DNA from 4 places in the Streptomyces sp. NPDC102259 genome. Region 4 is predicted to be linked to each of the others. Evidence: riboswitches for the same ligand, from Rfam matches in the RefSeq annotation. Region 4 holds a riboswitch; each other region holds the start of a gene.

What was found. A riboswitch is a leader RNA that binds a small molecule or an ion and turns the genes downstream of it on or off. The one in region 4 is predicted to bind cyclic di-AMP.
Region 1: it holds a riboswitch for cyclic di-AMP, as region 4 does, so the genes downstream of both, ACIRPU_RS09265 (M23 family metallopeptidase) here and ACIRPU_RS27740 (transglycosylase family protein) in region 4, are expected to answer to the same signal.
Region 2: it holds a riboswitch for cyclic di-AMP, as region 4 does, so the genes downstream of both, ACIRPU_RS31305 (transglycosylase SLT domain-containing protein) here and ACIRPU_RS27740 (transglycosylase family protein) in region 4, are expected to answer to the same signal.
Region 3: it holds a riboswitch for cyclic di-AMP, as region 4 does, so the genes downstream of both, ACIRPU_RS19740 (peptidoglycan DD-metalloendopeptidase family protein) here and ACIRPU_RS27740 (transglycosylase family protein) in region 4, are expected to answer to the same signal.

What each region holds. Positions count from the first base shown of each region.
Region 1 is NZ_JBIWMA010000003.1:126,859-133,945, reverse strand. It holds gene ACIRPU_RS09280 (GNAT family N-acetyltransferase) at 1-1,423, opposite strand, end outside; gene ACIRPU_RS09275 (HPr family phosphocarrier protein) at 1,602-1,883, shown strand; gene ACIRPU_RS09270 (GntR family transcriptional regulator) at 2,110-2,805, opposite strand; gene ACIRPU_RS09265 (M23 family metallopeptidase) at 2,994-3,737, opposite strand; cyclic di-AMP (ydaO/yuaA leader) riboswitch at 3,752-3,920, opposite strand; gene ACIRPU_RS09260 (M16 family metallopeptidase) at 4,123-5,511, opposite strand; gene ACIRPU_RS09255 (pitrilysin family protein) at 5,508-6,857, opposite strand.
Region 2 is NZ_JBIWMA010000017.1:31,134-38,220, reverse strand. It holds gene ACIRPU_RS31310 (HAD family hydrolase) at 65-889, shown strand; gene ACIRPU_RS31305 (transglycosylase SLT domain-containing protein) at 1,020-1,493, opposite strand; cyclic di-AMP (ydaO/yuaA leader) riboswitch at 1,497-1,724, opposite strand; gene ACIRPU_RS31300 (polyprenyl synthetase family protein) at 2,357-3,367, shown strand; gene ACIRPU_RS31295 (outer membrane lipoprotein carrier protein LolA) at 3,593-4,873, shown strand; gene ACIRPU_RS31290 (ATP-binding cassette domain-containing protein) at 5,020-6,138, shown strand; gene ACIRPU_RS31285 (ABC transporter permease) at 6,184-7,062, shown strand.
Region 3 is NZ_JBIWMA010000007.1:335,963-343,049, reverse strand. It holds gene ACIRPU_RS19765 (aspartate aminotransferase family protein) at 1-354, shown strand, start outside; gene ACIRPU_RS19760 (helix-turn-helix domain-containing protein) at 462-1,094, shown strand; gene ACIRPU_RS19755 (DUF6126 family protein) at 1,091-1,213, shown strand; gene ACIRPU_RS19750 (tyrosine-protein phosphatase) at 1,234-2,031, opposite strand; gene ACIRPU_RS19745 (alpha-galactosidase) at 2,254-4,329, shown strand; cyclic di-AMP (ydaO/yuaA leader) riboswitch at 4,599-4,793, shown strand; gene ACIRPU_RS19740 (peptidoglycan DD-metalloendopeptidase family protein) at 4,798-5,769, shown strand; gene ACIRPU_RS19735 (hypothetical protein) at 6,020-7,087, shown strand, end outside.
Region 4 is NZ_JBIWMA010000013.1:182,532-189,618, reverse strand. It holds gene eno (phosphopyruvate hydratase) at 1-958, opposite strand, end outside; gene ACIRPU_RS27740 (transglycosylase family protein) at 1,301-2,017, opposite strand; cyclic di-AMP (ydaO/yuaA leader) riboswitch at 2,021-2,207, opposite strand; gene ACIRPU_RS27735 (transglycosylase family protein) at 2,412-3,437, opposite strand; gene ACIRPU_RS27730 (cytochrome P450) at 3,643-4,929, opposite strand; gene ACIRPU_RS27725 (nucleoside triphosphate pyrophosphohydrolase) at 5,100-6,095, opposite strand; gene ACIRPU_RS27720 (SurA N-terminal domain-containing protein) at 6,175-6,819, opposite strand; gene ACIRPU_RS27715 (glycoside hydrolase domain-containing protein) at 7,020-7,087, opposite strand, start outside.

The DNA of each region.
Region 1 (7,087 bases), on a different contig from region 4:
CCGTCGCGTGCGGCAGCCGCGTCGCCCGTACGGCGTGTCCCTGCGGGGCGGAACCGGCGCCCTGGACGACGACCAGGGGCTTGGCGGCCGCCGTCCGCCGCGCGAGGCGCGTGAACTTGCGCGGGTTGCCGATGGACTCCAGGTACATGAGGGCGACGTCCGTGTCGGGGTCGTCATACCAGTACTGGAGGACGTCGTTGCCCGAGACGTCCGCGCGGTTGCCCGAGGAGATGAACGTCGACACGCCGGTGACGCCGGTGACGCCCCCGCCACGCCGGTGGAGGCGGGACAGCAGGGCGATGCCGATGGCGCCGGACTGGGCGAACAGACCGATGCGGCCGGGCCTCGGCATCTCCGGGGCCAGCGAGGCATTCAGCCGCACCTCTGGGGAGGTGTTGATGACTCCGAAGGCGTTGGGGCCGATGATCCGCATACCGTACGCGCGTGCGTGCCGGACGAGTTGGCGCTGGCGCTCCCGCCCCTCGGGGCCGCTCTCGGCGTAACCGGCGGAGAGGACCACGAGTCCCTGCACGCCGTGCTCGCCGCACTCGGCGACGGCCTCGGGGACCTGCTCCGCCGGGACGGCGACGACCGCGAGGTCGACGGGCGCCGCTATGTCGCGCACCGAGCGGTGGGCGGGCACCCCGTCCAGTTCCTTCAGGTCCTCGGGGAAAGCCTTGTTCACGGCGTACAACCGCCCGGTGAAGCCCGCCTCGCGGAGGTTGCCGAGGACGCTTCGGCCGACGCCGCCGGGGGTGCGGCCTGCGCCGACGACGGCTACGGAGCCGGGCGCCAACAGCCGCCCCACGGAGTGCGCCTCGGCACGCTGTTCCCGCGCGCGCTGCACGGCGACGGAGCGCTCGGTGGGTTCGAGGCCGAACTCCAGGTGGACGACGCCGTCCTCGAAGCTGCGCTTCTGGGTGTAACCGGCGTCCGTGAACACCTTGATCATCTTGGTGTTGGCGGGGAGCACCTCGGCCGCGAAGCGGCGGATGCCGCGCTCGCGTGCCACGGCCGCGACGTGCTCGAGCAGCGTGGAGGCGACGCCCCTGCCCTGGTGGGCGTCCTGCACGAGGAACGCGACCTCGGCCTCGTCGGCCGGCGCCGAGGCTGCCATGCCGTCGGCACCAATGCGGTCATAGCGTACGGTGGCGATGAACTCGCCGCCGACCGTGGCCGCGAGTCCCACCCGGTCCACAAAGTCGTGGTGCGTGAAGCGGTGGACGTCCTTGTCGGACAGGCGCGGGTAGGGCGCGAAGAAACGGTAGTACTTCGACTCGTCCGAAACCTGCTCGTAGAAGCTGACCAGGCGCTCGGCGTCATCGATGGTGATGGGGCGGATGCGCGCGGTGCCGCCGTCGCGCAGCACCACGTCGGCCTCCCAGTGGGCGGGGTACTCGTGCCGGTCCGACGCGCTCTGCATGGGGCCCAGAGTACGGCTCGCGTACGACAACGGCGCGAGGCAGTCTGTGGAGGACGCACGTCGGATCGAGGCCGCGATCCGACGTCCACGTCGGGAGGGGACCACACGACCCCTCCCTCACTCGCTTCACGTGTGGAACACTGGTCTAGACAACCTGAACACTGAAGGGCAGCATCACATGGCTGAGCGCCGCGTCAACGTCGGCTGGGCCGAGGGCCTTCACGCCCGCCCCGCTTCCATCTTCGTCCGGGCCACCACGGCCGCAGGTATCCCGGTGACGATCGCCAAGGTCGACGGCAACCCCGTCAACGCGGCCTCCATGCTGGCCGTTCTCGGCCTGGGCGCCCAGGGCGGCGAGGAGATCGTCCTCGCCTCCGAGGCCGACGGCGCGGACGCGGCCCTCGACCGGCTGGCGAAGCTGGTCGCCGAGGGTCTCGAGGAGCTCCCCGAGACCGTCTGAGCGCGCAGCCCTCTGTGCGCCCGAGCCGACGCCGCTCTCGCGGACGCGGTCGCGCGTCGTCGGGGTTGCTCAATTGACGGTGGCGGTGTTCGTCACTTCTAAAGTGCCGTCCCGCTGACCCCGAAGGGCTCGTCCGAATTATCGGGCGAGCCCTTCGCATTTCCCCTTACGGGCAGCAGAAATAATCCCCCGCGAATTATCCCCCTCTTTGTATACGGCCCCCGTGTTAATGCCGCAGACCCGTCATGTTTACGGGAGGTTGCGAAGTCCTCACACGGTCGGCGCGCTCGGGGCCGCCGGAAAAGCGCAGCCGGTGCGCGGACGTCGCGCGCTCCGTGTGCAGCGCCGTGATCGCCCGCGCGCGCTCGCCGTCGCCGCGCGCCACCGCGTCCACGATCGCGCCGTGCTCCGCCCAGGACTCCACGGGGTTGGCCGGCGCCTCCACCGCGTACATCCAGGCGATCTTGTGGCGGAGCTGAGTGAGCATCGACGTCAGGGCATGGCTTCCGGAGGACTGGGCGAGGGTCTCGTGGAACCAGCTCCCCAGGGAGCGCAGATCCTCGCTGTTGCCCCGCCTGGCCCGCTCCTGGCCCAGCCGGACGAGTCCGCGCAGCACCTTCAGATGGGCCTCGGTGCGCCGCTGGGCGGCCCGGGAGGCGCCGAGCGGCTCCAGGAGCATGCGCATCTCCAGCAGGTCCGCCGCCTCCTGCTCGGTCGGCTCCGCGACGCACGCGCCCGCGTGCCGCCGCGTGACGACGAAGCCCTCGGCCTCCAGCGTGCGCAGCGCCTCGCGGACGGGGACGCGGGAAACGCCGTAGCGACGGGCGAGGAGTTCCTCGGTGAGGCGGCTGCCGCGCTCGTAGACACCCGCGACGATGTCGTCCCGAATGGCCGTGCACACCGAGTGCGCCGGAATACGCATGACGGACCTCCGCCTTAATCCCCGTGAAACGTCGACGATTGACGTGTGTTCCGTGACTCTATTGCAATCAGCGGGAATTTCCGATGGCGGGCCGGAATCCAGGGATATTTTTTGGACAGCAGGGTCTCGGAAACGGCGAAAGCCCCGGCCGGGAGGGCCGGGGCAAGACGATCTGTCGCCGAGGGTCGTCAGACGTTCACACCGTGGTTGCGGAGGTACGCGACCGGGTCGATGTCCGAGCCGTACTCCGCGGTGGTGCGGGCCTCGAAGTGCAGATGCGGGCCGGTGACGTTGCCGGTGGCGCCGGACAGGCCGATCCGCTCGCCCGGGGTGACCGTCTGGCCCACCGACACCGCGAGGGACGACAGGTGACCGTACTGGGTGTAGGTCCCGTCGTTCATCTTGATCACGATCTGGTTGCCGTAGGACCCGCCCCAGCCGGCCTCGACCACGGTGCCGGAGCCGACCGCGTGCACGGAGGTGCCGCTCGCGGCGTGGAAGTCGATGCCGGTGTGGCTGCCGGAGGACCACAGCGAGCTGCTGGCCTGGTAGCCGGTGGAGACGTAGGAACCGGTGATCGGCGACACGAAGGTGTTGAGGCGCTTGCGCTCGGCGTCGCGGGCGGCACGCACGCGTGCCTCGCGCTCCTCCACGGCCTTCTTCGCGGCGGCCTGGCGGGCGGCCTCCTCGAAGGCCGCGTGCTTCTGCACGGCGACCTGGTCGTCGATCTGCTCGGCGACGGACTCGCCGGCGGCGACGACGGGGATCAGCCCGGTCTGCTCGGGGGTGGGCTCGGCGGCGAAGGCCGGGGTGGAGGCGACGGTGGCCATGACACCGGTGGTGGTGAGCGCCGCGATGCCCGCAGCGCGGACGCTGGTGCGCTGCATCCGGCTGGGCCGACGGTGCTTGCCGGTGGCGCAGGTGAACGCCATGAAGTTGGGGGTGTCCTTTCCTTCCCTCTCGCCTACCGGGTTAGCTGACGGGTTCGGAGCAGGAAGGTCTCCTACGGACCCCCTCGCGTTCACGCGCGGGCGTCCGATTCACCCCAGGGACTTCACAAGTGGGTCCCCGGCTCCCCTGGCTCGCGCCATACGGGGACTCGGCGATGACTGTCCGGTGCCGCGGCTGCGGCGCACTGCCTGACGAACAGCCCGGATGACGCTAAGCGGCGCGGGTTTCAATCCTCAAACGGATCCCGGCTTTTGTAGCGCATCCCACAGGGCAGACAGGCAACCTCCGCATCAATTCGGACATGCGGAGGCCCTGGTGACGCTTTCGTCGACCAGGGCCCCCACACGCGTGTGCCGTTGCCGGGAACTACTCCGCGGACACGACCTTGACCTCGCCGATGCCGAGGGCCTCGACCGGCTCCTTGATCTGGGCCGCGTCGCCGACGAGGACGGTCACCAGCCGGTCCACCGGGAAGGCGTTCACGGCCGCCGCGGTGGCCTCCACCGTGCCGGTCGCGGCCAGCTGCCGGTACAGCGTGGCCTGGAAGTCGTCCGGCAGGTGCTGCTCGACCTGGTCGGCCAGCGTGTCGGCGACGGCCGCGGCGGTCTCGAACTTCAGCGGCGCCACACCGACCAGGTTCTGCACGGCGATGTCACGCTCGGCGTCGGTCAGCCCCTCGGCTGCGAGGGTGCGCAGCACCTTCCACAGATCGTCCAGAGCGGGACCGGTGTTCGGGGTGTCGATGGACCCGCTGATGGCGAGCATCGCGGCGCCCGAGCCGTCCGGGGCGGACCGCAGGACCTGCCCGAACGCGCGGACACCGTAGGTGTAGCCCTTCTCCTCGCGCAGGACGCGGTCCAGCCGGGAGGTGAGGGTGCCGCCGAGGCAGTACGTGCCGAGCACCTGCGCGGGCCACACACGGTCGTGCCGGTCGGCGCCGATCCGGCCGATCAGCAACTGCGTCTGGACGGCGCCGGGACGGTCCACGATGACGACCCGGCCGGTGTCGTCGGCGGTCACCGGCGGCACGGGCCGCGGCTCGGCCGAGGAGCCCGTCCAGGCGCCCAGGGTGTCGCCCAGAAGCGCCTCCAGGTCGACGCCGGTGAGGTCGCCGACGATCACGGCCGTGGCCGTGGCGGGACGGACGTGCTTCTCGTGGAAGGCGCGTACGGCCGCGGAGTCGATCTTCTCGACCGTCTCCGCGGTGCCCTGACGCGGGCGTGACATCCGCGCGGTGGCCGGGAACAGCTCCTTGGAGAGCTCCTTGGCGGCGCGCCGGGAGGGGTTGGCCAGCTCGTGCGGGATCTCGTCCAGGCGGTTGCGGACGAGGCGCTCGACCTCGCTGTCGGCGAAGGCCGGGGCCCTGAGGGCGTCGGCGAGCAGACCGAGGCCCTTGGGCAGGCGCGAGGCCGGCACTTCGAGGCTCAGCCGGACACCGGGGTGATCCGCGTGCGCGTCCAGGGTGGCGCCGCAGCGCTCCAGTTCGGCGGCGAACTCCTCGGCGGAGTGCTTGTCGGTGCCCTCGGAGAAGGCGCGCGCCATGATCGTGCCGACGCCGTCGAGGCCGGCCGGCTCGGCGTCCAGGGGCGCGTCGAGGAGGATCTCGACGGCGACGACCTGCTGGCCGGGACGGTGGCAGTGCAGCACGGTCAGGCCGTTGGCCAGCGCGGTGCGCTCGGGCGCCGGGAACGCCCACGGCTTGGCCTCGCCCGCCCGGGGCTGGGGGTGGAAGTCCATCGTGGCGAGCTCGGTCACCGGGCCGCCTCCTCGTTCTCGTCCTGGTCGGCGGGGGCTTCGGCGGCGGTCGGCTCGTAGACGAGCACCGCGCGGTTGTCGGGGCGCAGGCGGGCCTTGGCGACCTCCCGCACCTCCTCCGGCGTGACGTCCAGCACGCGCTGGACGGCGGTGAGGGCGAGCTGCGGGTCACCGAACAGGACGGCGAACCGGCACAGTTCGTCGGCGCGGCCGGCGACCGTGCCGAGCCGGTCGAGCCACTCGCGCTCCAACTGCGCCTGGGCCCGCTCCATTTCCTCGGCCGTGGGGCCCTCCTCGGCGAACCGGGCGAGCTCCTCGTCGATGGCGGCCTCGATGACGGGCACCTCGACGTCGCCGGACGTCTTGACGTCCAGCCAGCCCAGGGAGGGCGCTCCGGCGAGCCGCAGCAGGCCGAAGCCGGCCGCGACGGCCGTACGGTCGCGGCGCACCAGCCGGTTGTAGAGGCGGGAGGACTCGCCGCCGCCGAGGACGGTGAGCGCCAGGTCGCCGGCGTCGCACGCACGCGTGCCGTCCTCGGGCAGCCGGTAGGCGGCCATCAGCGCACGGGCCGGCACCTCCTCCTCGACGACCTCGCGCAGCTGCTCGCCGATGACGTCGGGCAGGCCGCCGTCACGGGGCGCGGGCTTGCCGTCGTGGCCGGGGATGGAGCCGAAGTACTTCTCGACCCAGGCGAGGGTCTGCTCCGGGTCGATGTCGCCGACCACGGAGAGGACCGCGTTGTTGGGCGCGTAGTACGTGCGGAAGAACGCGCGCGCGTCCTCCAGGGTCGCCGCGTCCAGGTCGGCCATCGAGCCGATCGGCGTGTGGTGGTAGGGGTGGCCGTCCGGGTAGGCGAGGGCCGTCAGCTTCTCGAAGGCCGTGCCGTAGGGGACGTTGTCGTAGCGCTGACGGCGCTCGTTCTTGACGACGTCGCGCTGGTTCTCCATCGACTCGTCGTCCAGCGCGGTGAGCAGCGAGCCCATGCGGTCGGCCTCCAGCCAGAGGGCGAGCTCCAGCTGGTGGGTGGGCATGGTCTCGAAGTAGTTCGTGCGCTCGAAACTGGTGGTGCCGTTGAGCGAGCCGCCGGCCCCCTGGACCAGCTCGAAGTGGCCATTGCCCTTGACCTGGCCCGAGCCCTGGAACATCAGGTGCTCGAAAAGGTGAGCAAGACCCGTACGCCCCTTGACTTCGTGGCGTGAACCGACGTCGTACCAGAGGCACACCGCCGCGACGGGGGTCAGGTGGTCCTCCGAGAGCACCACGCGCAGGCCGTTGGCCAGACGGTGCTCGGTCGCTGTCAGGCCCCCGGAGCCTGCCTGGGCTGTGGCCGTGTGACCCATGGGCATGTACGTCCCTTCCGATCGCGGACGCGGTCGTCGAAACCGCGGTTTTCCTGCCGGTCCTGCCACTGTATGCAAGCGTGCGGACGGTCCGCGAAGTTCCCGGGCGACATACGCCGAGAGCGAGATCGCGTAGCCTGCGGGCAGCCGTGGAGGAGATGCCTCTGCGTTCGGGCCGGACTGCCGACGCCAGGTCCTCGCCCGCGCTGTCAGTGCCACGGTCCACAATGGTCCGC
Region 2 (7,087 bases), on a different contig from region 4:
CAGGACACGAACGTCGTCCGGTTCGCGTCGAACCAGGGGGGCCCGGGGTCCGTATTCTCTGATCATGGCCGCACCCACCGCATATGCCGCGCGCACCGCGTACTCCCTCATCGCCACCGATCTGGACGGGACGCTGCTCCGCGGCGACGACACCTTCTCCGACCGGTCGCTCGACGCGCTCGCGAGGGTGGCGGCCGCCGGGGCACGTCACCTGGTGGTGACGGGACGGCCCGCGCCTCGGGTGCGCCCGCTGCTCGACCGGCTGCACAGCAGGGGGCTCGCGGTGTGCGGGCAGGGCGCGCAGTTGTACGACGCCGGCGCGGACCGTCTGCTGTGGTCGGTCACCCTGGACCGGGAGCTGGCCGAGACCGCGCTCGGCAAGATCGAGGCGGAGGTCGGCCAGCTGTACGCGGCCGTCGACCAGGACGGGGTCGACGGGCTGACGCTCATCGAGCCGGGCTACCGGATGCCGCACCCGACGCTGCCCGCCCTGCGCGTCGGCCGGCGCGACGACCTGTGGTGCGAGCCGATCAGCAAGGTGCTGCTACGCCATCCCACGTTGTCCGACGACGAGTTGGCGTCGACGGCCCGCTCGGTGGTGGGTTCGCTGGCCACGGTCACCATGTCGGGGCCGGGCACGGTCGAGCTCCAGCCCTGCGGGATCACCAAGGCGACGGGTCTGGCCCTGGCCGCCGAACACCTGGGGCTGCGGCCCGAGGACACCATCGCCTTCGGGGACATGCCCAACGACATCCCGATGTTCGACTGGGCGGCTCGTGGCGTAGCCATGGCCAACGCCCATCCGGAACTCAAGGCGGTGGCCGACGAGGTGACGACGTCGAACGAGGACGACGGCGTGGCCGTCGTCCTCGAACAACTGTTTCCATAACCGCTACCGGCTACCGGCTACCGGCTACCGGCTACCGGCTACCGGCTACCGGCCACCGACGCCGGCTACCGGCGGACGGCCACCGGCACCGCGACCGGCTGCCGATATCGGCGACCGGTCGGCGGGACGGTCAGTACGCGCCGAACACGTTGTCGATCGAGCCGTAGCGCGCGGCCGCGTAGTTGCAGGCGGCGGTGATGTTCGCGACCGGGTCGTAGGAGTCCCACGACGTGCCGTTGACGTGGTAGGCGCGGAAGGTCGGGTCGATGACCTGGAGCAGCCCCTTGGACGGGATGCCCGCGGCCGCGTTGGAGTCCCAGAGGTTGATGGCGTTGGGGTTGCCGGAGGACTCGCGGATGACGTTGCGGTAGATGCCGTTGTACGTCCCCGGGATGCCGTGCTGGCCCATGACCTGGAGGGAGGCACGGATCCAGCCGTCGAGGTTGTTGGCGTAGCCGAGGCTGGTGGCCGTGGAGACGGCCGGGGTCGCCGCGGAGGCGGTGGTCGCCCCGAGGACGGGAAGAGCGAGCACGGCCGCGCCGGTGGCGGCGACGGCGAGCGTGCGGACGAAACGGTTGCGGCGCGTCTGAGCGGCAGCGGGCATGACGATTTTCCTCTCCGGCGCCTGCGAGGTGAGCTGTCGGGTTCGGGCGGGAGCTGCCCGGTCGCGTCCTGACGGTCGCGGCTTGACCCCAAGCCGTCCCGGCTGTCCGAAAAGTCTTGGTTATCCAAGACATCCGGAAAATCCGTTTCGGCGACTTACCTGGTTCCCCCGCTCCTGCCGAGCGGTATCGATGGGTGTTCGGGCGGCGGCAGGATTCGGCGTTCCACCCGACAGGCCGGGAACGTATGCGAGAGCACATGTCCGAAACAAGTACCGGATTCACAGATCACCCCTATTGACCTTGGTCTGTGACCTATGAGGTGCTTGATCCTTTGTGGGTGCAAACCTTCAACTTGCTTGAGGGGTGCGGAGAATCGGTGAAGGACGAGGTCGGGTCGGATCCCCCTGGGGGGTGAGCCAAGTCACCAGCATTCACAAGAGCGGCGAATCGGGCATTAAACCCAAGTCGTTGTTAAAGGACCGGCAATGGACCGCGGGGGAGAATCGCCTGCCGTCGCGCCCGACGCGCGCGGGGGAGGCTGAAGAGAATGCGTGATCGTCGTCACGTGGGGAGAGGGCGGCCGGGCCCGTCGGCCCGACGGGTGCCGCGGTCCGGGACATGAATCTCCGCTTCCCGGAAACTCTCTCCATGTCCGCTCATATGAGCTGATCGAAAACATATCGGGCGGGATCCGATAGCGCCTGGCCTGCGGGGCGCCGCCCGGGCGAGTCCATTCGAGCCTGCGGGACGTGGGGGCTATCGGTGATCGAAACGTGACCGGATACGCTGACTTGAGTGATGGCAGAGACCTATCGACAAACCGCGTAATCGCCAGTAGACACCAGCAGACAGGAGACCCCTCGTGACCGTCGTCGGGCCGTTCGGGCTGAGCGTGCGGGACCAGGCTCTGGAAGCCGATGTCCAGGCCGGATTGGCGGCTGTCGAGGAAGGCTTGCTCGAGGCCACCAAGAGTGAGGTCCCGTTCATCACGGAGGCCGCCCAGCACCTCGTACGCGCGGGCGGGAAGCGGTTCCGGCCGTTGCTCGTGATGCTCGCGGCGCAGTTCGGCGACCCCTACGCGCCCGGCATCGTGCCGTCGGCCGTCGTGGTGGAGCTGACCCACCTGGCCACGCTGTACCACGACGACGTGATGGACGAGGCGGCCGTGCGGCGCGGGGTGTCCAGCGCGAACACCCGCTGGGGGAACTCCGTCGCCGTCCTCACGGGTGACTTCCTCTTCGCCCGCGCCTCCCACATCCTGGCCGACCTCGGGCCGGAGGCGGTGCGGGTGCAGGCCGAGGCGTTCGAGCGGCTGGTCACCGGGCAGATCCTGGAGACCGCGGGTCCGACGGACGGACGGGACCCGGTCGACCACTACCTCGACGTGCTCGGCGGCAAGACGGGCTCGCTGGTCGCGGTGGCCTGCCGGTTCGGGGCGATGATGTCCGGCGCCGACGAGACGGTCGTCGACGTGCTCACGCAGTACGGCGAGCGGCTCGGCGTCGCCTTCCAGCTGGCGGACGACGTCCTGGACATCGCCTCCGACTCGCACGAGTCGGGCAAGACGCCGGGCACGGACCTGCGCGAGGGCGTTCCCACGCTGCCCGTGCTGCGGCTGCGGGAGCGGGCGGCGCGGCTGTCGCTGCCCGAGGACATCGCCCTGTGCGAGCTGCTGGACTCCGACCTGACCGACGACGCCCGGCACACCGAGGCGCTGGAGGCGCTCAGGGCCCACCCGGCGCTGGAGCAGGCCCGCCGGGACACCGTGCGGTACGCGAAGGAAGCGCGGTCCGCGTTGGCGCCGTTGCGGGAGTGCGACGCGAAGGCGGCGCTGATGGAACTCTGCGACGCGGTGGTCCACCGGGCGGGCTGACCCCAGCGACCCCTACGGGTCGGATGCCGGCTCGTCACCTTTGTGTCATACCGCAGGCGTACGGGAGTTGAGCCCTCGGGCTGACGCTTACCCGTGGTCGATTTGGTCAGATGGGAACCACGGAAAACACCACTCCTCACCGATTCGGGTGAGAATGGCGGCTTGGGGTGGGGACGTTCAGGCGCGAGATGACCAGCCGCCGCCGACGACGGAGGTAAGGCACACATGGCACCGAAGGCATCCGACGACACCACCACCGGCGGGGAGTCGACCGCCGGAGAGGCCGACGACCTGCGCCTCGGACGGCGCAAGGCCGCACGGTACATCGTCCCGGTCACCGTGATCGGTGTCGCGGCGGCGACGATCGGGCTGGTCCCGGCGCTCGCCGACTCCGGCGACCCCGACCTGCCGAAGATCACCGCACAGCAGCTCCTCGACAAGATCGCCGCTTCGGACGTACAGCAGCTGTCCGGAACGGTGAAGATCAGCACCGATCTCGGGCTGCCCGACCTCGGCGGTCTGGAGAGCGGGCTCCTCTCGGGAGCCACCGGGCAGGGCGGCGACGGCTCGTCCGCCGATCCGTCCACCAAGCTCACCGAACTCGCCGCCGGCACGCACACCCTGCGCGTCGCCGCCGACGGCCCGGACCGGCAGAAACTCTCGCTGCTGGAGAACGCGGCCGAGTACAGCGTCATCCACAACGGCAAGGACGTGTGGGGGTACGACAGCGCCTCCAACGAGGTCTACCACTCGACCGCCGACGAGAGCTCCGGCAAGGGTTCCGGGAAGGCGGAGACCCCGGTCCCCGCCACGCCCAAGGAGCTCACCGAGGACGCTCTGAAGGCGGTCGACGACACGACCTCCGTGACCGTCGACGGCACCGTCCAGGTCGCCGGCCGTGACGCCTACAAGCTGCTGGTCAAGCCGAAGCAGTCCGGTTCCACGGTCGGCGCGATCAGTGTGGCCGTCGACGCGAAGACGGGCCTGCCGCTGAAGTTCACGCTGACCCCGGCGAGCGGCGGCGCGGCCGTCGTGGACGCCGGCTTCACCCAGGTCAGCTTCGCCAAGCCCGCCGCGTCCACCTTCGACTTCACCGCCCCCAAGGGCGCGAAACTCACCGAGGGTGACGAGGCCGGGGAGTCCGCCCCCAGGCACTCCGAGAAGTCCGACGACCTCGCGAAGGGTCTCGACGGCGTGGAGGGTCTCGAAGGCGTGGAGGGCGTCGAGGGCCCGGACGGCCTCGACGGGCTCAACGTCCTCGGCGAGGGCTGGACGTCCGTGGCCGTCTTCGACACCGGCGGCGAGGGCATGCCCTCGGGCGCGGAGGCCGGCGGCGACCTCGGCGGCTTCCTCGGTTCCTTCGGCGACAAGGTGACCGGCAAGTTCGGCTCCGGGACCGTCTTCTCCACCCGCCTGATCAACGCCCTGATGACGGACGACGGCAAGGTCTACGTCGGCGCGGTCACCAAGGACGCCCTGGTGAAGGCGGCGAACGCGGCGAAGTAGGCCGGCGGTCGAAGCGTGCGAAGTGATCGAGCGGTGAATGATGAAGCGGTGAAGTGACGAAGTGACGAAGCGGTGGAGCGGGTGAAGTAGGGCAGAGGCCGGCCTCCGGACACCGGAGGCCGGGAAGCCGGAGGGGGAGCGAGCCGATGGGGGAGTCAGTAGGGGAGCCCGTCCCGGAGTCGGTACGGGGGCCCGTCCCGGAGGCGGCGCGGGAGCCCGTCCCGGAGTCGGCACGAAAGCCCGTGCCGGAGTCCACGGTGTCCGAGCGGGAGCCCGTGCCGGAGTCCACGGAGCCTGTGCGGGAGCCCGTGCCGGAGTCCGGGGACGACGGCGCCGTCATCCACACCCGCGGCCTCACCAAGCGCTACCGCGGTGGACAGCTCGCCGTGGACGGCCTCGACCTGACCGTCCCGGCGGGCAGCGTCTTCGGCTTCCTCGGCCCCAACGGCTCCGGCAAGACCACCACCATCCGCATGCTGATGGGGCTCATCGAACCCACGGCCGGCTCGGCCCGCGTCCTGGGGCAACCCATGCCGCGGGCCGCGCGTGCCGTGCTGCCCCACGTCGGGACCCTCATCGAGGGCCCCGCCCTGTACGGCTTCCTCTCCGGCCGCGACAACCTCCTCCGCTACGACGCCGCCGACCCGACCGCCGATCCGCGCACCCGGCGTGCACGGGTCTCGGCGACGCTGGACCGGGTGGGTCTGACGGCCGCCGCCGCCAAGAAGGCGAAGGCGTACTCCCTCGGCATGAAGCAGCGCCTGGGCCTCGCCGCCGCCCTTCTCCAGCCCCGTCGGCTGCTCGTCCTCGACGAACCGACCAACGGCCTGGATCCGCAGGGCATGCGGGAGATCCGCTCGCTGATCCGGGAACTGGCCGCGGAGGGCAGGACCGTCTTCCTCTCCTCGCACCTGCTCGACGAGATCGAGCAGGTGTGCACGCACGCGGCGGTGATGGCACAGGGCCGACTGCTCGTCCAGGGCCCGGTGGCCGACCTCGCCGCGGGAACGCGCGGCCGACTGGTCGTGACGACCCCGGACCCGGCGGACGCGGCCCGGGTGCTGAAGGAACAGGGGGCGGACGACGTGGTCCTCGGTGAGGACCGCGTGACTGCCGAGGCCCCGCCCCCGGACCGCGATCTCGCCGATCTGAACGCCGCGCTGGTGACGGCGGGCGTCCGCGTCCGCGGCTTCGCCGTCGAGCGGGCCTCCCTGGAGGACGCGTTCGTGGCTCTCACGGGGGAGGGATTCGATGTCGCGGGCTGACACGTGGACGACCGTAAGGGAACGCCGGCACCGGCAGCAGCACCGGTGCTGACACCGGCGCGGACGGCGAACTGGACCTGGACCTTCGGGCTGCTCCGCAGCGAACTGCTGACCACCTTCCGGCGCTGGCGCACCCTCGCGCTGCTGGGCGTGCTGGCGGCCGTGCCGATCCTGGTCGGGATCGCCGTGAAGATCGAGACGGGCGACGGCTCGTCCGGCGGACGCGGCGGCGGGGGAGGGGGTGGTGGCGAGGGCCCGGCGTTCATCTCCCAGGTCACCAACAACGGCCTGTTCCTGGTCTTCACCGCACTGGCCGTGACCCTGCCGTTCTTCCTGCCGATGGCGATCGGTGTCATCGCGGGCGACTCGATCGCCGGCGAGGCGAACGCGGGCACGCTCCGCTACCTGCTCGTCGCCCCGGCCGGCCGCACCCGACTGCTGCTGGCCAAGTACGCGACCGTCATGATCTTCTGCCTGGTGGCCACGCTCGTGGTCGCGCTCTCGGCGCTGACGGTCGGGGCGCTGCTCTTCCCGCTGGGCGACCTGACGACGATCTCCGGCACTCGGATCGGCTTCGGCGACGGGCTGCTACGGGCATTGCTGATGGCCCTGGTCGTCGCCGCCTCCCTGACCGGCGTGGCGGCGCTCGGGCTGTTCGTCTCCACCCTCACCAGCAGCGGCATCGCGGCGATGGCGACGACGGTGGGCCTGTTGATCACGGTCCAGATCCTCGACCAGATCCCCCAACTGCACGCCTTGCAGCCGTACTTCTTCTCCCACCACTGGCTGTCCTTCGCCGACCTGATGCGCGAGCCGGTCTACTGGGACGACCTGGAGAAGAACCTCGGCCTCCAGGCCCTGTACGCGGCCGTCTTCGGCTCGGCGGCCTGGGCGCGCTTCACGACGACGGACATCACGGCGTAGGTGACCACGTGCAGGTCACCACGCG
Region 3 (7,087 bases), on a different contig from region 4:
AAGTACGAGCTGCTGGCCGACGTCCGCGGCCGGGGTCTGATGATCGGGATCGAGTTCGGGAAGCCCAGATCGCTGAAGCTGCGCAGCCGGTGGGCCATGCTCCAGGCGGCCCGCAAGGGGCTGTTCGCGCAGATGGTGGTGGTACCGCTGCTCCAACGGCACCGGATCCTCACCCAGGTCTCCGGTGACCACCTGGAGGTGATCAAGCTGATCCCGCCGTTGATCGTCGGCGAGCCGGAGGTGGACCGGTTCGTCGACGCCTTCAGCGCCGTGATGGACGACGCGCACAGCGGCGGCGGGCTGATGTGGGACTTCGGCAAGACGCTGGTGAAGCAGGCGGTGGCCAACCGCTGAGCGGCGCGGGAGAGCGGGCGGCCGCGAGAACTGTCCGCGCTCCCGAGCGTTTTTGCCTCTGAGGCAACAAATTTGCCGCAGAGGCAAAATCGCCGTCCAATGGAGTCATGAGCCCGCCCGAGTCCGAGCCCCCGGCGGAGCCGGCCGGGGCTCTTCCCGCCGTCGCCCCCCAGCTGCGCGCCCAGCGCCGCCGGGCCGCCCTCACCCTGGAGGCCGCGGCCCGCGCCGCCGGGCTGTCCCCGGCCCATCTCTCCCGCCTGGAGACGGGGCAGCGCCAGCCCTCGCTGCCGATGCTGCTCGCGCTCGCCCGTATCTACGGTACGACGGTCTCGGAACTGCTCGGCGAGACGTCCGCCGACCGGGACGCCGTCGTCCGCGCCGCCGACATGGAGCCGACCCGCGCGGGCGGCTGGACGTACTGGCAGGCGGGCGGCTCCGGGCGCGGGATGCAGGCCCTGCGCGTCGAGGTGCCGTACGGCTCCCAGGGGGACGTCGTGCGCGTGCACCCCGGGGAGGAGTGGCTGCACGTCCTGCGCGGGCGGCTGCGGCTGCGCCTCGGGGACACCACCGAGCTGCTCGGGCCCGGTGACAGCGCGCACTTCGACTCGCTGACCCCGCACCGCATCGCGGCGCAGGACGCCGACGGGGTCGAGCTGCTCTTCGTCCACACCCTGCTGCAGAGCCCCACGGCCACGTTGTGCCTGGGCCCGACCCCTTCGGACATCGGAGAGACGCCATGAAGGACATCGAGGAGAAGTTCCCTCGCACCCTCTGGATCCGGCTCATCATCTACATCGCGGTGGGACACCTCTTCGCGGGGTTCCTCTTCCTGCTGTTCGAGGTGGGCGCCAACCAGTAGGGCCCCTCCGCGACGCCGGCTCAGTCGAGCAGTCGGTCCCGCAGCCGCTCACGGGTCTCGGGGGAGAGCCCGAGGCCCTCCTCCAGGTAGGCGTCGACGCCGCCCCAGGTCTCCTCGATGGTCTCCATGGCCGCCTCGAGGTACTCCGCGCGCGCGTCGAAGAGCGGACCGAGCAGCTCCATGACCTCGGGGGAGTAGGCCGCGGCGGAGGTGGCGCTGCGGCGCACCCGGTAGCGGCGGTGCTTGGCGTTGGACTCCAGGTAGTCGGCGAGGATCGCCTCGCGCTCCACGCCCAGGGCGAGCAGCGTCACCGCGATGGACAGGCCCGCGCGGTCCTTGCCCGCCGCGCAGTGCATCAGGGCCGGGACGCTGTCCTCGGCGAGCGAGTGCAGCACCTGCGCGTGCTCGGCCGTCCGCTCCTTGATGATCGAGCGGTAGGAGGCGATCATCCGGCCGGCGGCCTTGCCGTCGCCCAGGATCCCGCGCAGCTGGTCGATCTCGCCGTCGCGCACCATCTTCCAGAACTCGGAGCCGTCCGCCGGGTCCGACAGGGGCAGGTTCACATTGCGCACGCCCGGCAGCTCGACGTCCGGGCCCTCCAGCTTCTGGTCCGCGGCGTTGCGGAAGTCGAAGACGGTGTGCAGGCCCAGGCCGGAGAGGAACGCGGCGTCCTCGTCGGTCGCGTGCGCGAGATGGCCGCTGCGGAACAGCACGCCGTGCCGCACCCGACGGCCGTCGACGGTCGGCAGACCGCCCACGTCCCGGAAGTTGCGCACAGCGGCCAGCTCGGGCTCGGTCGACGGGATCTGCTGCGTCACGGGGGCTCCCTCCCTGTCGGTCTCCGTCGGCGCGGCTCGTGGTGGCCGACGGGACACGTCCCCGACGATACGACATGGATTCCCCGGGCAACGGGTTGTCCACAGGGCGGTACCGCGGACGTCTGACCAGGTGAGAGTTGTCCACGGGAAGTTGCCCTGCGGGCCGACCGCATTCGATGATGTTGATGCTTGATCGCACCTGTTCGAATTAGTGGGGGTTTGATGCCCGAGATCGCCGACAACGGCCGCACCTGGCTCCTTACCGGGCCGACGAGCAGCTACGCCCTCCACCTCACCGAGGCCGACGAGCTGGTCCACCTGCACTGGGGCCCCGGCATCGCGCTCGCGGACGCCGAGGCGCTCGCCGCCCTCCCGGCCTCGGAGCGCGGGGCGTCCTTCGAGTCCCCGCTCGACGGCCGGGAGGAGTACCCGGTCGAGGGCGGCCCGCGCTTCGTCCGGCCCGCCCTGTCCGTGCGCACCGACGAGCGCCGCGGCACCGAGTGGTCCTACGAGGACTTCGAGGCCGACGGCGACGAGCTGCGGCTGCGGTTCCGGGACGCCGGGCTGGCCGTCACCCTGCACTACCGGATGCGGGGCGATGTCGTCGAGCGCTGGACGACCCTGTGCAACGACGGCGAGCGGCCGCTGGAACTGCTGCGCGCCGACTCCGCCACCTGGACCCTGCCCGAGCGCGACGACTGGCGGCTGTCGCAGCTGCACGGCCGCTGGGCCGCCGAGTCCCGGCTCACCCGGTCCCCGCTCACCTACGGCGAGCAGGTCATCGGCAGCCGCCGCGGTCACACCGGGCACCAGCACCTGCCCTGGGTCGCCCTGGACACCGACGCCACCGAGGAGCGCGGCGAGGTCTACGGCTGCGCCCTCGGCTGGTCGGGGTCCTGGCGGATCGCCGTCGCCCAACTCCCGGACGCGCGCGTGCAGATCACCGGGGGCGCCGGGTACGACGACTCGGGTCTGCTGCGGCTGGCCGCGGGGGAGTCCTTCACCACGCCCGTCTTCGCCGGGCTGTGGAGCGACGCCGGCTTCGGCGGGGCGAGCCGCACCTGGCACGCCTACCAGCGCGCGTACGTCGTCCCGGACGCCGAACAGGACCGGCCGGTGCTGTTCAACTCCTGGGAGGCCACCTACTTCGACATCTCCGAGGAGCAGCAGGGCGCGCTCGCCCGGCGGGCCGCCGCGATGGGCGTGGAGCTCTTCGTCGTCGACGACGGCTGGTTCGGGGCGCGCACCGGCGACCACGCGGGCCTCGGCGACTGGCGGCCCAACCCCGACCGGTTCCCGGGCGGGCTGAAGCCCCTCGCCGACTACGTGCACGGCCTCGGCATGCAGTTCGGCATCTGGGTCGAGCCCGAGATGGTCAACCCGGACAGCGAGCTGTACCGGGCGCACCCCGACTGGGTGCAGTTCCAATCGGGACGAAAGCGGACGGAGTTCCGCAATCAACTCGTACTGAACCTCGCGCGCGAGGACGTCCAGGAGTACCTCTGGGAGCAGCTCCACGGGCTCCTCTCCAGCGCGCCCGTCGACTATGTGAAGTGGGACTTCAACCGCTGCTTCACCGACGCCGGCTGGCCGGACGACCCCTATCCGCAGCGCCTCTGGGTCGACCACGTCCGGGCCCTGTACGCGCTCCTGGACCGGTTGCGGGCGGCTCATCCCGGGGTCGCCTTCGAGTCCTGCTCCGGCGGCGGCGGTCGTATCGACCTCGGGATCATGAGCCGCACCGACCAGGTGTGGACCTCCGACAACACCGATCCGCTCGACCGGCTCGACATCCAGCACGGCTTCAGCCAGATCCACCCCGCCCGGGTCATGGCGGCGTGGGTCACCGACAGTCCCAACACCCAGCTCAACGGCCGGGTCAGCTCGCTGCGCTTCCGGTTCGTCAGTGCCATGGCCGGTGTGCTCGGCGTCGGCGGGGACCTCTCCGAGTGGAGCGAGGAGGAGCTCTCCGAGGCGCGTCGGTGGGTGGACCTCTACAAGGAGATCCGGCCCCTCGTGCAGCAGGGCGACCTCTACCGGCTGCGGCCCCCGGCGGGCGGCCTGAGCGCCGTCCAGTATGTGCGCGGAGACGAGAGCGTCGTCCTCGCCTGGCTCCAGGCGCAGCGGTTCGGCGAGCCCGTTCCGGCGCTGCGGCTGCGCGGACTCGACCCGACAGCGGCGTACGAATGCCGTGAAACGGGCGAAGTCCACCGGGGGGCGGTGCTCCTGCACCACGGGCTGCGCACCGGACTGCGCGGCGACCTTGATGCGACGGTTATCCGGCTGCGTCGCATCTGAGGTTTCTGTCCGAATTGGATCCTTCGTTCCAACTCGCTCTGGAATAAAGGAACCTGGAGAGCTGTCACGTGAGCAGCGTCATATCCGTGACCGTACGTCGCCCGTCATGTTCACGTAATTCGTATGCATTTCAAGGGTGCTTGCTGTTGCGCGACCCCTTCGGCTCACGCAGGGTGACCGGGGATTCTCACAGCGGATCAAGAGAAAGGCGTTACCGGCGCAACCTCTGCTTGTCCCTGTGCGTCCTGGTCGCCTACGTTCCACACCAATCCGGACGGACGCCGAATCCTGCCACCGCCCGGGGACCGCACACTCACCCGTACGTGGCAGGAGCGGGGGACCCACAGGCACAACCGCCTGTTCCGGTCTCCGGAACAGGCTTCGGGGTAAAGCCGCGCCTCGGCGCGGCCGGGCATCTCCAGTCCGCACCCGACAGCTCACCTCGCAGGCGCCGGAGAGGAATTCGCCATGCCCGCGAAGGGTAAGCACCGCCGTCCGAAAGCCCAGCGCTTCACTCGCTCCATCGCCGTCGCCGGAACCGGCGGCGCCGCGCTCGCCCTTCCGCTGATAGGAGCCGCCGGCGCTCACGCGGCCCCGGCGCAGTCCGTCGCCCAGTCGGCTTCCCAGGCCGTTCCGGAAAAGGCCGTGCAGTCCGTGCCGGTGGCGCAGAAGGCGGCCACCGCCACGACGGCGAAGACCTACACCGTGCGGTCCGGCGACTATCTCTCGAAGATCGCGGACGACCAGAACGTCAGCGGCGGCTGGCAGAAGCTGTACCAGGACAACCGGCAGGCCGTCGGCAGCGACCCGTCGCTGATCCACCCCGGACTGAAGCTCTCCCTCGGCAAGAAGGCCGCGACCTCCACGACCGGCGGGACCGGCTCGTCGTCCGGTTCCTCCTCGTCCTCGTCGAAGTCGAAGGCGTCCGGGACCAAGTCGTCGTCCTCTTCGTCCTCTTCCTCCTCGTCGTCCGGTTCGTCCTCCTCGAAGACGGTCACCCAGGCCGTCGAGAGCGGCACCGGCACCTCCAGCGGTTACACGCTGCCGGTGGCGGGCGCCACCGTCGGCACGGCGTACCACACGGCCGGCAGCATGTGGTCCAGCGGCTACCACACGGGCACCGACTTCGTCGTCCCGACCGGCACCTCCCTCAAGGCCGTGGGCGCGGGCACCGTCGTCTCCGCGGGGTGGGGCGGCGCGTACGGCAACCAGGTCGTCATCAAGCTCGCCGACGGCTACTACGCCCAGTACGCCCACCTGTCCCAGCTCTCCGTCTCGGCCGGCCAGACCGTGACCGCGGGCCAGCAGGTCGGCCTCTCCGGTGCGACCGGCAACGTGACCGGCCCGCACCTGCACTTCGAGATCCGCACCACGCCGGACTACGGCTCGGACGTGGACCCGATCGCCTACCTCCGCTCGCACGGCGTCTCCGTCGGCTGACCCCCTCCGACTCCGACGACCTCCCGCCTGACACGCGGCCGAAGGCCGGACCCCGATCCCCGGGTCCGGCCTTCGGCGTGTCCGGCCTTCGGTATGTCCGGGCGGCGCCGGTGTCGGAGTGTGCGCGTTCATGATCGTTCTATTGCGTTCTTGTGGCATCCCTTCTCGCCCCATCGACAGGTGGGACAGAGTGGGGACACAGTGATCCCCGTCAGTGAGCAAGCGCTTTCTATCGCTCCTCGGAGGTCCTGTGTCCGGCGTCGACCGACGCATCGTCATCAAGGGCGCCGCCGCCGCGGCCGCCGTCACCGTCGCGGCCCTGCTGGGCGGACTCGTCTCCGCGCCCGCCGGGCACGCCACCGAGATCCCGCGCCGGATCGTCGAGAACCTCGACCGCGGCCTGGTCGCCACCCCGTCGGGCGACGGGACCTTCCTCAGCTGGCGGCTGCTCGGCACCGAATACGCGCGCTACGGCGACGCCATCGCCTTCAACGTCTACAAGAACGGCCGCCGCCTCAACCGCGAGCCGATACGGAAATCGACGACCTACCAGGACGACAGCCCGGGGAGGGGGACGTACACCGTCCGCGCCGTCGTCGACGGACATGTGCAGAAGCCGAGTCCGGCGGCCCTGCTCTTCACCGACGGCTACGCCGAGATCCCGCTGGCCGGCGCCGACGGCTACACCGTCCAGCACGCCTGGCCGGGCGACCTCGACGGCGACGGACGCTACGAGCTCGTCGTCAGCCGGCTGTCCGGGACCCGCGACCGGCCGGACCTGCTGGAGGCGTACACGCTCACCGGCGAGCGCCTGTGGCGGGTCGACCTCGGGCCCGGCTCCTACACCCAGGTCGGCGGGAACGGCGCCAACGACCCGGCGCCCGCCGCGATCAGCGGTTCCACGGCGATCGGCGGCTACCGCAACGACGACAACGTCACCGTCTACGACCTCGACGGCGACGGCCGTGCCGAGGTGCTGGCGCACACCGCAGCCGGGACCACCTTCGCCGACGGCTCGCAGGTCACCGCCGCCTCGCCCGCGAACCAGTTCGTGTCGGTGATCGACGGAGCGACCGGCACCGAGCGGACCCGGCAGCCCGTCCCCGACGACTTCGTGGCCGACGGCCCCTCCGGCGGCCACTTCGGCATCGCCTACCTGGACGGTCGGCACCCCAGCCTGGTGACCAAGTTGGTCACCCGCGTCGGAGCCAAGCGCGGTGCGTTCAGGGTCCTGTTCCAGACCTGGGACTTCGACGGCACCGATCTCAGCCGCCGTTGGAAGTACGTCGTGGACCCGACGACCGGCGCGACCAGCTTC
Region 4 (7,087 bases):
CGGGGTTGGTGACGAAGAGGTCGTCGCCGACGATCTGGACCTTGTCGCCCAGTTTGTCGGTGATGACCTTCCAGCCGGCCCAGTCGTCCTCGTACAGCGGGTCCTCGATGGAGACGAGCGGGTACGCGGAGACGAGCTCCTCGTAGTACTCGGTCATCTCGGCGGCCGAGCGGGACTTGCCCTCGAACTCGTACTTGCCGTCCTTGTAGAACTCGGACGCGGCGACGTCGAGCGCGAGCGCGATCTGCTCGCCGGGGATGTAGCCGGCCTGCTTGATGGCCTCGATGATGAGGTCGAGGGCGGCGCGGTTGGACTCCAGGTTCGGGGCGAAGCCGCCCTCGTCGCCGAGGCCGGTGGACAGACCCTTGGTCTTCAGCACCTTCTTGAGAGTGTGGTAGACCTCGGCGCCCCAGCGCAGGGCCTCGGAGAAGGACTCCGCGCCGATCGGGGCGATCATGAACTCCTGGATGTCCACGTTGGAGTCGGCGTGCGAGCCGCCGTTCAGGATGTTCATCATCGGCACCGGCAGCAGGTGCGCGTTGGGGCCGCCCAGGTAGCGGAACAGCGGCAGGTCGCTGGCCTCGGAGGCGGCGTGCGCGACGGCGAGCGAGACGCCGAGGATGGCGTTGGCGCCGAGCGAGCCCTTGTTGTCGGTGGCGTCCAGGTCGAACATGGCCTGGTCGATCAGGCGCTGCTCGGTGGCGTCGTAGCCGACGAGCTCCGGGCCGATCTGCTCGATGACGGCGAGGACGGCCTTCTCGACACCCTTGCCGTGGTAGCGGTTCGGGTCACCGTCGCGGAGCTCGATGGCCTCGAAGGCACCGGTGGAGGCGCCGGACGGAACGGCGGCACGACCCGTGCTGCCGTCGTCGAGGCCGACCTCGACCTCGACCGTGGGGTTGCCTCGGGAGTCCAGGATTTCCCGGGCTACGACGACGTCGATGGACGGCACGAGCATCTCCTTCTTGGGATGTGACGCTGGTTGTGCGGGGCCCAGGGGCCTTGATGAGCCCTGGCTGGGCCTTGCGACTAGAGCCTAACCGCCCCGGGGCCGTCGGCAGCCGACCGACCGTCCCGTGGACAGACAGACCGTACCTATTGTTTCCGCCCGGAACAAAGGGGGTGGCCGAGAAAGGTCGACAGGAAGTGACGAACGGGCAAAGAGAAACCCCGCTCCGGTGCGTACGGGGGAACACGCACCGGAGCGGGGAGCCCGTGGGGACGGGGGGTGACCCTCACGAGGTCTTCAGTGTGCCGACCTCGGATGTGAGGGCGCTGTGGCTTCTCTTGGGGCCAGGTGTCACTTCAGGTGCAGCTGCTGGCCCGGGTAGATGAGGTCCGCGTCGACGACGATGTCCTTGTTCAGCTCGAACAGCTTCGCCCAGCCGCCCTTGACCTTGTGCTTCTCGGCGATGGAGCTGAGGGTGTCGCCCTTGACGACCTTGTACTCGCCGTCACCCTTCTTGACCTTCTTGCCGGTCGGGGTGGTGACCGTCTTGGAGGCGGCAGGGCGGTCGGTCGAGCGGGAGGCGCTCTGCTCCTCGGTGGAGCGGCTGCTGGTGCTGCCGCTGTTCGACGAGCTGGAGGAACCGGAGGAGCTGGACGAGCCGGAGCTCGAGGAGCCGGCGCTGCTGCCGTTGTAGGCGGCGCCGGACAGGCCGGTGCCGCAGACCGGCCAGGCACCCTTGCCCTGGCCCGCGAGGACCTTCTCGCCGATGGCTATCTGCTGGGACTTGGAGGCCTGGTCGGCGGTGGAGGCGTAGGCGGTGCCGCCGTACGCGGCCCAGGTGGACGCCGAGAACTGGAGGCCGCCGTAGTAGCCGTTGCCGGTGTTGATGGACCAGTTGCCGCCGGCCTCGCACTGGGCGACCGCGTCCCACTCGGAGGCGGTGGCGGCGGAGGCACTGCCGGCCGCCATGAGCGGGGCGGCGATGGCGACACCGGTGACGCCGGCGAGCGCGGCGACGCGGGTCGCCTTGGACGGGCGGCGGTGCTTGCCCTTGGCGGAAAACAGCATGGTGGATCCCCTCACCGACGCCTGCGAGGTGAGCTGTCGGGTTCGGGCCGTGTGAGTTGCCCGGCCACGTCCTCGCCCGCCGGAGCGCTGCTCCGTGGGAGGTGTGGCTTCACCCCGAGCCGTTCCGGTCAACCGACCGGCGCGGCACTTACCTTGGGTCCCCCGCTCCTGCCTACGGCGCTTGCGCGACGACTGTTCCCGGTTCGTCGCTGGCAGGATTCGGCGTTGCGACGGCCGGGGCTCGGGTTGCCGAGTGGCCTCGACCGTAGACACGCGATCGGCTGAATTTCAAAGACGATCAGGGCTTCTGAGACTCATCCCACACTTTCACCAAAAGGGACATTCGGTGTGAAGTGTGACGTGAACTCCCGCTGTTTTTCTTGGGCTTTGCGCCCTATTCCACCCCTGTGTCGAGGGTCTGACCGGCGGCGATGTCGCTCGGGTCGGCGCCGATGAGGCCCCTGTTCTCGGCATAGAGGGCGCGCCATCCGCCGTCGAGGCCAAGGGAGTCGGCGATGGACGCAAGGGAGTCGCCCTCCTGGACGACATAGGTGGCCGCGGCGTGCCGGCCGGCGGAGGCGGTGGTGGTGCCGTCCACGCCGGCGTCGGTCGCGCTCTTGGCCGTCGCCTCGTCGGCGGTGGTGCCACGGTGGCGGCCGGAGCCGAGGGAGCCGGTGTCGACGAGGCTCCAAGAGCCCTCATCCTGGCCGGAATTGTCTGAGTCATCCGCTTCTGGGGTCGCCGTGGGCGAGCCGTCGCCCGCCGATCCCTCACCCCGGCCGCCGGAACCGCCGGTCGAGCCGGAGCCATCCGTGGCAGCGGAGGAAGAGGACGAAGGGGAGGAAGCGGACGCCGAGGGCGAACCGGAAGAATCAGCGGACGAGCCGGATGAGTCGGACGATCCGGTCGAGGAGTCGCCGCTCGTCGAGGAACCCGAGGATCCGGACAAGCCCCGGGACAGGTCGGACAATCCGGAAGATCCAGAGGAGTCGGACGAGTCGGACGAGTCGTCCGCCACGCCGGTGTCCACGTTCAGCGCGCCGTTCTCCTGGGTGAGCCCGGAGGTCAGCCCACAGGTGCCCCACGCGCCGATCCCGTCGGCCGCGAGCACCTTCTGCGCCACGGCGATCTGCTGGCTGCGGCTGGCCAGGTCGGGGCTCGTCGCGTAGTCGAGGCCGCCGTACGCCTCCCAGTCCTTCTGGGTGAGGCTCAGGCCGCCGTACTCCCCGCCGCCCTCGTCGGCGCTCCATGAGCCGCCGGTCTCGCACTGCGCCACCTTGTCCCACACCGTGCCGTCGGCCGCGCTCGCGCCGGAGGCGGCGAGCAGCGGAATGGCGATGGCGGAGCCCGTCACTCCGGCCGCGACAAGGAGGGCCGGGGCCTGGCGGGGGCGACGGTGACGACCGTTCCCGGAGAGCATGCGAGGGGCCTTTCTCTGGACAGCACTGACCGGCGCGGCGGGTGAGACCGATGCTCCGCGCTGACGAGTGAACGTATCGGCAGACGATCACTTGTCACAAGTTAATGCCGCGCAGATCACGTGAAGATCACAGACTTGAGTGTTGGTCACCTTTGCTCCGCCGAACGGTCACACTCCGGCTGACGTCCGGTCAGACATGGACCGCTTATGAGCCGGAATGCACCGGAGTGAACTCGACCGGCAACGTCCGCAGTCCGCGCATGATGAGCCCGCCGCGCCACCTCAACTCGGCCGGATCCGCGGCCAGTCGAAGGTCGGGCAGCCGGGTCAGGAGGGTGGCGAGCGCGGTCTGGCCCTCCAGCCGGGCCAGCGGGGCGCCCAGGCAGTAGTGGATGCCATGTCCGTAGCCGAGGTGCTGATTGTCACGGCGGGACAGGTCGAGGGTGTCGGGGTCCGAGAAGCGCGCCGGGTCACGGTCGGCGGCCGCCAGCACCACGAGGACGGGGTCGCCCGGCGCGATGTCCTGCCCGCCGACGCTCAGCGGCTCGGTCGCGAACCGCCAGGTGGCGAGTTCCACGGGGCCGTCGTAGCGCAGGAGTTCCTCGACGCCGGTTTCCAGCAGGCCGCGGTCGCCGTCCTCCTCGGTGAGCGACCGCTGGAGGCGTCCGCGCTGCTCAGGGTGGGTGAGGAGGGCGTAGGTGCCGTTGCCGATGAGATTGACGGTCGTCTCGAAGCCGGCGAACAGCAGGATGAAGGCCATGGCGGCGGCCTCGTTCTCGGTGAGGTGCTCGCCGTGGTCCGAGGCGCGGATCAGACCGGAGATGAGGTCCTCGCCGGGAGCCGGGTCCGCGGGGAGCTCCGCGCGCTTGCGGTGGATGAGCTCCAGCAGGTAGCCGCGCATCTTCTTCACCGACCGCGCGACCCCGCCCCTCGGACCCCCGCCGTGCCGGATCATCATCCCCGCCCAGTCGCGGAAGTCGTCCTGGTCCTCGCGGGGCACGCCCAGGAGGTCGCAGATCGCGTAGATGGGGAGAGGAAAGGCGAAGTCGTGGATGAGGTCGGCCGTGCCCTCGGCGGCGAACCGGTCGATGAGCTGATCCGTCAGCTCCTGGACGCGGGGCGCGAACTCGGCGACCCGGCGGGGCGTGAAGGCCTTGCTGACGAGCCGTCGCAGCCGGGTGTGGTCCGGCGGGTCGATGTTGAGCAGATGCGTCATCAGCTCGGCCTTGCGCTCACCGGGGATGCCGGTCTTGCCCTTGGCATGCGCCGGTTCGTCATGATGCGCCGGGTTCTTGGAGAGCCGCTGGTCGGCGAGGGCCTGTTTCGCGTCGGCGTACCGGGTGACCAGCCAGGCCTCGACACCGCTGGGCAACACGGTGCGGTGCACGGGCGCGTTCTCGCGCAGCCAGGCGTAGGCGGGGTACGGGTCGGTCGCGAACTCCCAGGTGAAGAGTTCGGGAGCGGTGCTGTCTGGCTCGGGCTGCTCGGTCACCCCTTGACCGTAGCGGTGTCCTCGCCGCGCTCCGCGAGGGCCTTGCCCGCGCCGGGGTGCCCCCTGTCGGCGGCCTTGCGGCCCCCTCGTCGCCGTCGGCTGCGGCGGCGCGGGCCGGCATACCTCGGCGGCTTCGTCCTCGTGGCTCGGCGGATCAGGAACTCACCGTATTAACCATCGACCCCCTCGACACCGCGGATCGCGTCCCGGTACGCCCTGGCCGCGGCGCGCAGTGCCGCCTCCGGGTCGACGCCCTCCGATTCGGCTCGTGCCGCCAGGGCGAGCAGTTCGTAGCCGATGCCCTCGGCCGCCGGCAGCGGTACCTCGAGGCGTGCCGTGCGGGCCCGGGACACGAGCTTCGCCGCGAGGGCCAGTCCGGGCTGATGCAGGGGGACGCCGTCCGTCACCGACTCCCGCCGCTTCTCCGTCGCCTTCGTGCGCAGCCAGTGCTCCTTCACTTCCTCCGGGGTGGTGGCCGTGGCGTCGCCGAAGACATGGGGGTGGCGGTGGATGAGCTTGGCGACGATCGTGCCCGCGACATCGTCGACGGAGAACGGGGACTCCTCGTCCTCCTCGGCGATGCGGGCGTGGAAGACGACCTGGAGCAGCACGTCGCCCAGCTCCTCGCGGAGTTCGTCGTGGTCGCCGTCCTCGATCGCCTCGACCAGTTCGTACGACTCCTCGACCGCGTACTTCGCCAGGCCCTTGTGGGTCTGCCGGGAGGACCACGGGCACTCGACGCGGATCCGGTCCATGACCTGGACGAGGTCGAGAAGCCGGGCGCCGGGGAGGTCGTAGGAGGCGGGGAGCAGTTCCAGCTCGGGCATCGACACCCGGCCGGAGCCGGCCAGGCGGGCCAGGCCGTCGGTGAGGGCCGGTTCGCCCTCGCCGGTGGCCACGACCACGACCGTGCGGCCGCCGGCGCAGGCGGCGAGCAGCTCCTCTGCCGTCGGGGAGGTCTCCTCGACGGTGACGCCCGCATCCCGCAGATAGGGCAGCTGCGGATGCGCGCCGTCCGCGCACAGCACCCGGTCCGCCGTGCGCAGTACCTGCCAGGCGGGCCAGGACAGCAGGCCGGGGGCGACCCGGTGGCTGGTGGTGAGCAGGACGACGCGACCGGGGGCGTCGACCTCGGTGGGGGCGGCGGCGGAGCTGTTGGCGTTCACACCCCGAACGTAACCCACACCCGTCAGCGCCCCCGCGAGTTATCCACAGGCAGGACCGACCGGTCGTACGATCACACGGTCACGTCGTCTGCTGCGTCCCCGCCGCCGAGATCTCCCGTACCCAGGGCGTCTTCGCGTCGACGCGGGCGACCTTCTGCGCGTCCCAGTTCCCGTAGCGCGGGTTGAGGTCCACGTCGAGCGCCTTGGACGCCTTGGACAACGCGTTCCAGAAGGCGGGCTGGCTGGTGTTCGTGCCGAGCTCGGTGGCGAGTTTCTGGGCCTCCAGCTGGAGGCGGAGGTTCTCGTCGAGGCGCTGCGGCGGAATGCCGTACTGCTGGAGCCACGCCGCCTCCAGGCCCTTCGCCCCGCCCGCCTGCTGCTCCAGACCGGCCCGCATCTCCTGGACCTCCCGGCGGCTGACGCTGACGCCCGCGTCGTCCGCGGCGCGGTGCAGCACCTTGTCGAGGACCATGCCGTGCAGGGTGTCGCGGGCGAGGGAACCGGTCTGCGCGACGGCCTGCGCGTACTGGGCGTCGTCGGTGACCGCGGCCCGCTGGGCCGTGCGCACCTCGTTCACCCGGCTCTCCAGCTGGGCGACGGTGATCCGCTGGTCGCCCACGACGGCCGCCGCGCCAGGATGCGCGTCGTTCCCACAGGCGGCGAGGAGCGGGGCCGCCACGATCGCGGCGGACAGCAGGAGCGCGGTGCGACGACGGCGGTGCAAGGAAACCTCCCGAGGAGATTGTGCGACGGTGCACAAAGTCTTGCGGTGATCGATGGTAGGCAGTGGGGCGGCTGGGGCCAACCCATTCGACCAACGATTCACCAGGACTTCGGGCACCGCCGCGCCCGCTCGTCGCCCGCTCTTCGGTGCGAGGGCTCAGTCCCACGCGCGCGGGGCGGTCCTCGCGAGGCCGTTCCGGTTCAGCCGACGATGGCGACCGGGGCGTCCCACGTGTCGCGGTCCACGGTGATCGTGTAGCCGCCGCGGG